Regions from separate parts of the Streptomyces sp. NPDC048411 genome, predicted to be linked through region 2. Evidence: riboswitches for the same ligand, from Rfam matches in the RefSeq annotation. Region 2 holds a riboswitch; each other region holds the start of a gene.
What was found. Region 2 has a riboswitch for thiamine pyrophosphate ahead of AB0915_RS21775 (thiamine ABC transporter substrate-binding protein). Riboswitches for the same ligand answer to the same signal wherever they lie in the genome.
Positions count from the first base shown of each region.

Region 1: it holds a riboswitch for thiamine pyrophosphate, as region 2 does, so the genes downstream of both, thiO (glycine oxidase ThiO) here and AB0915_RS21775 (thiamine ABC transporter substrate-binding protein) in region 2, are expected to answer to the same signal.
Region 3: it holds a riboswitch for thiamine pyrophosphate, as region 2 does, so the genes downstream of both, thiC (phosphomethylpyrimidine synthase ThiC) here and AB0915_RS21775 (thiamine ABC transporter substrate-binding protein) in region 2, are expected to answer to the same signal.

Region 1 covers NZ_JBEZKL010000053.1:32,632-34,803, forward strand. The annotation lists gene thiO (glycine oxidase ThiO) at 1-1,204, opposite strand, end outside; TPP riboswitch at 1,202-1,314, opposite strand; gene AB0915_RS20090 (hypothetical protein) at 1,427-1,768, shown strand; gene AB0915_RS20095 (FAD-dependent oxidoreductase) at 1,797-2,172, shown strand, end outside.
Region 2 covers NZ_JBEZKL010000061.1:21,509-23,680, forward strand. The annotation lists gene AB0915_RS21775 (thiamine ABC transporter substrate-binding protein) at 1-799, opposite strand, end outside; TPP riboswitch at 873-989, opposite strand; gene rlmN (23S rRNA (adenine(2503)-C(2))-methyltransferase RlmN) at 1,031-2,137, opposite strand.
Region 3 covers NZ_JBEZKL010000208.1:4,356-6,527, reverse strand. The annotation lists gene thiC (phosphomethylpyrimidine synthase ThiC) at 1-961, opposite strand, end outside; TPP riboswitch at 954-1,087, opposite strand; gene AB0915_RS36770 (YibE/F family protein) at 1,158-2,172, shown strand, end outside.

The DNA.
Region 1 (2,172 bases), on a different contig from region 2:
CGGGCTGCTCCTGACGTACGGAGGCGGAGGGCGGTACGGCGGCGGGTGCGAATCGTCCGGGGGCGAAGGGGCGGGCCACGGCGGGCAGCTCGCCGGTGGTCAGCAACTCGGCCATGGCGTCACCCGTGACGGGGGTGAGCAGTACGCCGTTGCGGTGATGGCCGGTGGCGAGGTGGAGGCCGGGCAGGGCGGTGGGGCCGAGCAGCGGGGCGTTGTCGGGGGAGGCGGGGCGAAGGCCGGCTCGGGTCTCGGTGAGCGGCAGTTCGGTGATGCCGGGCACCAGCTCGTGGGCGTCGCGCAGCAGCTTGTACACCCCGCCCGCCGTGACGGTGGTGTCCCAGCCCATCTCCTCGCTGGTCGCGCCGACGACGAGCTCGCCGTTCTCGCGCGGGACGAGATAGACATGGCTGCCCCGGACCATGGCCCGCACGGTGCGGGTGAGGAACGGTGCGTAAGCGGCGGGCACGGCCAGCCGGAGCACCTGTCCCTTCACGGGCCGCACCGGGGGGACGACGTCGTCCGGCAGCCCGGCGAGCCGCCCGCTGAGGCTGCCCGAGGCGAGTACGACCTGGTCGGCGGCCAGCTCCGTACCGGCCGCGAGTACGGCTCCGGTGGCCCGGCCGCGTGCCACCCCGAGGCGTTCCACCCAGTCGCGGTGGAAGACCACCCCGGCCCGTTCGCAGGCCGTCAGCAGAGCGGCGGCCAGCCGGCGGGGATCGACCTGGTGGTCGCTGTCGACCCGCAGACCGCCGCGCACGCCCGGCGCCAGCATGGGCTCCAGTCGGCGGCACTCACGGCCGGTGAGCCACTCCGACCCCAGCCCCGAACGCTGCTGCAGCGCGTGCAGCTCCCGCAGATGGGCGCGGTCGTCGGAGTCCAGGGCGACCGCCAGGGTGCCGCAGGCGCGGAATCCGATGTCCTGGCCGCTCGCCGCCGCCAGTTCGGCCGCGAATGCCGGGTAGCGCGCGGCGGACGCGACGTTGAGGCCGAGCAGCATCTGCTCGCCGTAGTGGAGTTCGGTGACGGCGGCGAGCATCCCGGCCGCTGCCTGGGCGGCCCCGCCGCCCGGTTCGGGGTCGACGACCGCGGTGCGCAGACCGCGCTGCGCAGCCCGCCAGGCGGTCACCAGACCGATGATCCCGCCCCCGATGACGAGGACGTCGGATCCTTGTGCGGATACGGATGTGTTCCCGGAAGAACGCATGGGCGTCCAGCCCCTCCCTTCGCCGGCATGACCCGGATCAGGTACGTACGGTCGGAGGCCGCCCAGCCTCCCTCTCAGCCCGGTGCGTCCGGGCTCCCGCGAGTGTCTTACGGTGGCCACCCTAGTGCCCCTCCCGGCAGGCTCTGCCCCGTCGCGTAGGGCAAACATGGCCGGTCACGGCCCTGGACCCCATCCTCCGGACCCTGTAAGGGAGCAGCCACCGTGGCTCGTTCGCTCGACGGACTCGTCCTCTCGCCGGTCGCCGACCAGGCGCCGGGCCAGGTCGGCACCCGTACCCGCTTCACGTACCACGAGGAGGACGGCCGGATCTGGGCCGAGTACGCGGGCGGCGACGTGGTCCGCGGCCATCTCGTCGGCACCAGGACCGCCGATCGGCTCGACTTCCGGTACGTCCAGTTGAAACAGGACGGGACGACATCCTCCGGACACTGCCTCTCCACCGTCGTCGACCTCGCCGACGGCCGTGTGCGGCTGGACGAGCGGTGGGAGTGGGAGTCGCAGGAGGGCAGCGGGACGAGCGTGGTCGAGGAAGTGTCTAGCTGACGGGGTGTCAGGTGTTTAAGGTGGACAGGTGAGCGAGCAGCAGACTGAGCAGCCGGACCGGCGGACCGAGCGCCGCATCGTCATCGTCGGTGCGGGCATGGCCGGTGTGCAGACCGCGGTGGCCCTGCGGGAACAGGGCTTCGCCGGCCCGGTCACCCTGATCGGCGCCGAACCCCACCAGCCCTACGACCGGCCGCCGCTGTCCAAGGCGGTGCTGCTCGGCGAGGCCGAGGACTCTGCCTTCGACATCGACTTCGAGGCGCTCGACATCGAGCTGCAACTGGGCCGCGACGTGATCGGCCTCCGGTCCGAGGCGCATGAACTGGACACCCCGACGGGCCCCGTCCCGTACGACGTCCTGGTCATCGCCACCGGCGCCGAACCGGTCGAGCTGCCGGGCTCCG
Region 2 (2,172 bases):
AGAGCACCTCGACCGGCGGGCTGGAGGCGTACGAGACGACGAGCGGCCGGTCCGCCTTGGCCTTCTTGCCGCCCGCGGACCCGGAGAACTCCTCGTTGTACGCCTGCTCCCAGCCGTCGACCACCTTCACGCCGTTGCTCTTCAGCTTCTTCCAGTAGTCCTGGTATCCGTTCTCGCCGTAGGTGGCGACGGTGCCGAGGAGGAAGCCGAGACCTGGCGACGAGGTCGCGGCGTTCTCGGTGACGAGAAGGTTCTTGTACGCGGGCTTCGCCAGGTCGTCGAAGGTCTTCGGCGGCGCGAGCTTCCTGTCGGCGAAGTACTTCTTGTCGTAGTTGATGCAGATGTCGCCGGTGTCGATCGGAGTGACCCGGTGCTTGGCCGCGTCCAGTTGAGCATCGGTCGCGACCCGGTCGATGCCCTTCGCCTCGTACGGGGTGAACAGTCCGTTGTCGAGGGCACGGGAGAGCAGCGTGTTGTCGACGCCGAAGAACACATCACCGCGCGGGGAGCCCTTGGTCAGGATCTCCTGGTTGAGGGCAGTGCCTGCGTCACCGCTCTTCAGCACCTTGACCGTGTAACCCGTCTCCTTCGTGAACGCCTTCAGCACGTCCTTGGAGGCGTTGAACGAGTCGTGACTGACAAGCGTCACGGTCTTGGAGCCGGAGCCCTTCGTGTCACCGGCCCCTGATGCCGAGTCGTCGGAACTGCCGCAGCCGGCGACTGCCGTGACGCCGAGCGCGGCGGCGAGGGCCGTCGCCGCGAGCTGCTTGGTCCCACGCGTGGTGCGGGTGGTGCTCATTATGAATTCCTCCTGGGTTTGACCAGGAAGAGACGCGGCCCTGCCCTTGGAGAAGCGGGCAGGGCGCAACAGCATGAGTTGATGACCGAACTTCCTACCCGGAATGACCCGGGCGAGGTTCAGAGGGTCTGCGGCCAACCTGTCCTCGGTGCCGCACTCTCAGCGCTGTGGCGCTCCCCTGTCGGAATATGAAGTTGATTTCGGGCCCAGGTTACACGGGCCCTTTCGGCCTCAGCGCTCGGATGCCGCCAGCTGCCCGCAGGCCCCGTCGATCTCCTGGCCCCGGGTGTCCCGCACGGTCACGGGCACTCCGTGGGAGGCGATCGCGTCGACGAACGCCTTCTCGTCCTCGGGCCGGGAAGCGGTCCACTTCGAGCCGGGCGTCGGGTTGAGCGGGATCAGGTTGACATGGACGCGCTTGCCCTTGAGGAGCCGGCCGAGCAGGTCACCGCGCCAGGCCTGGTCGTTGATGTCGCGGATCAGCGCGTACTCGATGGAGATCCGGCGGCCGGACTTCTCCGCGTACTCCCACGCCGCGTCCAGCACCTCTCGTACCTTCCAGCGCGTGTTCACCGGCACGAGCGTGTCCCGCAACTCATCGTCGGGCGCGTGCAGCGAGACGGCGAGACGGCACTTGAAGCCCTCGTCGGCAAAGCGCAGCATGGCCGGCACCAGGCCCACGGTGGAGACGGTGATGCCGCGCTGCGAAAGACCGAGACCGTCCGGCTCCGGGTCGGTCAGCCGGCGAATCGCGCCAACCACCCTCTTGTAGTTGGCGAGCGGCTCACCCATGCCCATGAAGACGATGTTGGAGAGCCGCGCAGGCCCGCCCGGAACCTCTCCGTCGCGCAGCGCACGCATGCCGTCCACGATCTGGTGGACGATCTCGGCGGTCGACAGATTGCGGTCCAGACCGGCCTGCCCCGTTGCGCAGAACGGGCAGTTCATCCCGCATCCGGCCTGCGACGAGATGCACATCGTCACCCGCTCCGGGTAGCGCATCAGGACGGACTCGACCAGCGTTCCGTCGTGCAGCTTCCACAGCGTCTTACGGGTGGTGTCGCCGTCGCAGCTGATGTGCCGGACCACGGACATCAGGTCGGGGAACATCGCCTCGGCGAGCTTGTCCCGTGAACCGGCCGGGATGTTGGTCCACTCGGCCGGGTCGTGCGCGTACCGCGCGAAGTAGTGCTGCGACAGTTGCTGCGCGCGGAACGGCTTCTCGCCGATCGCGGCGACGGCTTCCTTGCGCTCGGCGGGCGTGAGGTCGGCGAGGTGCCGCGGCGGCTTCTTGGCTCCGCGGGGCGCGACGAAAGTGAGTTCTCCGGGCTTAGGCATGGTTCCTCCAGTGTCGCAGACACGCCGTGGTGCCA
Region 3 (2,172 bases), on a different contig from region 2:
ACGCGGCCATGATCGACCCGCCGCGGGAGACGATCCCGGTCTTGCGCCGAGCGGTGAGCGGGACATACGGCAGCCGCACGCCGGCGTGGACCGTCATGTAGTCGACGCCCTGCTCGGCCTGCTCGATCACAGTGTCCTTGTAGATCTCCCAGGTCAGCTCCTCCGCCCTGCCGTCGACCTTTTCGAGGGCCTGGTAGAGGGGCACGGTGCCGATCGGCACAGGGGAGTTGCGCAGTACCCACTCGCGGGTGGTGTGAATGTTGCGGCCGGTGGAGAGATCCATGACCGTGTCGGCGCCCCACCGCGTCGCCCAGGTCATCTTCTCGACCTCCTCCTCGATGGAGGAAGTGACCGCGGAGTTGCCGATGTTGGCGTTGACCTTCACCAGGAACCGCTTGCCGATGATCATCGGCTCGGTCTCCGGGTGGTTGACGTTGGCCGGCAGGACCGCCCGGCCGGCCGCGATCTCCTCGCGTACGACCTCGGGTTCGACGTTCTCCCGGATCGCCACGTACTCCATCTCCGGGGTGATCTCGCCCCGGCGGGCGTACGCGAGCTGGGTGACGGGCTGGCCGTCGCGGCTGCGGCGCGGACGGCGCGGACGGCCGGGGAAGACGGCGTCGAGGTTGCGCAGTCCGCCGCGCGGCGAGGTATGCCCCAGCCCGTCGTCCTCGGGGCGGACGGGGCGGCCCACGTACTCCTCGGTGTCGCCGCGAGCAGTGATCCAGTTCTCCCGCAGGGGTGCGAGACCGCGCCGTACGTCGGTTTCGGTGGCGGGGTCGGTGTACGGCCCCGACGTGTCGTACAGCGTCACGTCCGTGCCGTTGGTGAGGTGCACCTTTCGGACCGGCACCTGGAGGTCCGGGCGCGAGCCCTGGACGTATCCCTTGTGCCAGCCGATGGACGTGCCGGCCTCGTCGCTCTGGTTCGAGGCAGGCGTGCGTGCGTCCGATGTGGTCATGAGACCTACTCCCTACGCCGGCATTACCCGGTAACAGGTTCGGCGGTCGGCGCAGCCTGTCCCGTACGGATGTACGGATATCAGCGCCCTCTCAGCCCGGTGCTCCGAGCTCCCGCGTGTGCAAAGGTGCCACCACGCTAGCGCCTGTTCCGGCGTGCTGGACAGAGGGCCTGTTCCTTCTTGCGATGATCGCCCGGTGACGTCCCTTCAGAGCGCCCCCGGATCGCAGGACCATCAGCACGGGCATTCGCACAGCCATGGCCCTGCTGCGCCGGTCTCCACACATCTGCGCAAGGTCATCGCGGCCGTGCTGATCCCGTTCGCCACCGCGGTCGTTGTCGGCCTGGTGGTTCTCTGGCCGGGCGGTGCGCCCGATCACGAGCGCACCGGTGTCGGTTTCGACCGGCAGACCCAGCAGGGCAAGGTGGTGAGCGTCGACATGGTCGACTGCAAGGACGTGAATGCCGCGCAGATGCCGGTCACGGGCGGCACCACGACGCCATCGGGGGACGCGGGCGCCGGTCAGGAATCGGGGCTGTGCGAGAAGGCCACGGTCGAGGTGACGACCGGGCACGACAAGGGGCGCACGTTCGTCGAGATCGTGCAGCCCGACGCCCCTCGGCAGTTGCGCGAGGGTCAGGGCGTGGTTGTGGCGTACGCCCCCGACGCGCCCCATGACCTGCAGTACTCCGTGACGGATGTGAACCGGAAGTTCCCGATGGCGCTGCTGGCCGGGATCTTCGCTCTCGCAGTGGTCGTCGTCGGCAGAATGCGCGGGTTGATGGCGCTGGTCGCGCTCGCGGTGTCGTTCGCCGTACTGACCCTGTTCATCCTCCCCGCGATCCTTCAGGGGTCGAATCCGCTGCTCGTCGCGGTCGTCGGGGCCAGCGCGATCATGCTCATCGCGCTCTACATGTGCCATGGCCTGACCGCACGTACCTCGGTCGCGGTCATCGGCACCCTGATCTCACTGCTGCTGATCGGGCTGCTCGGTTCGCTCTTCATCGGCTGGGCGAGCCTGACGGGGAACACAGACGACAACACCGGTCTGATCCACGGCCTCTACCCCCACATCGACATGAGCGGCCTGCTGCTGGCCGGCGTCATCATCGGTTCGCTCGGTGTGCTCGACGACGTGACGGTCACCCAGACGTCGGCGGTCTGGGAGCTGCACCAGGCGGACCCGACCATGGGTGCACGAAAGCTGTACC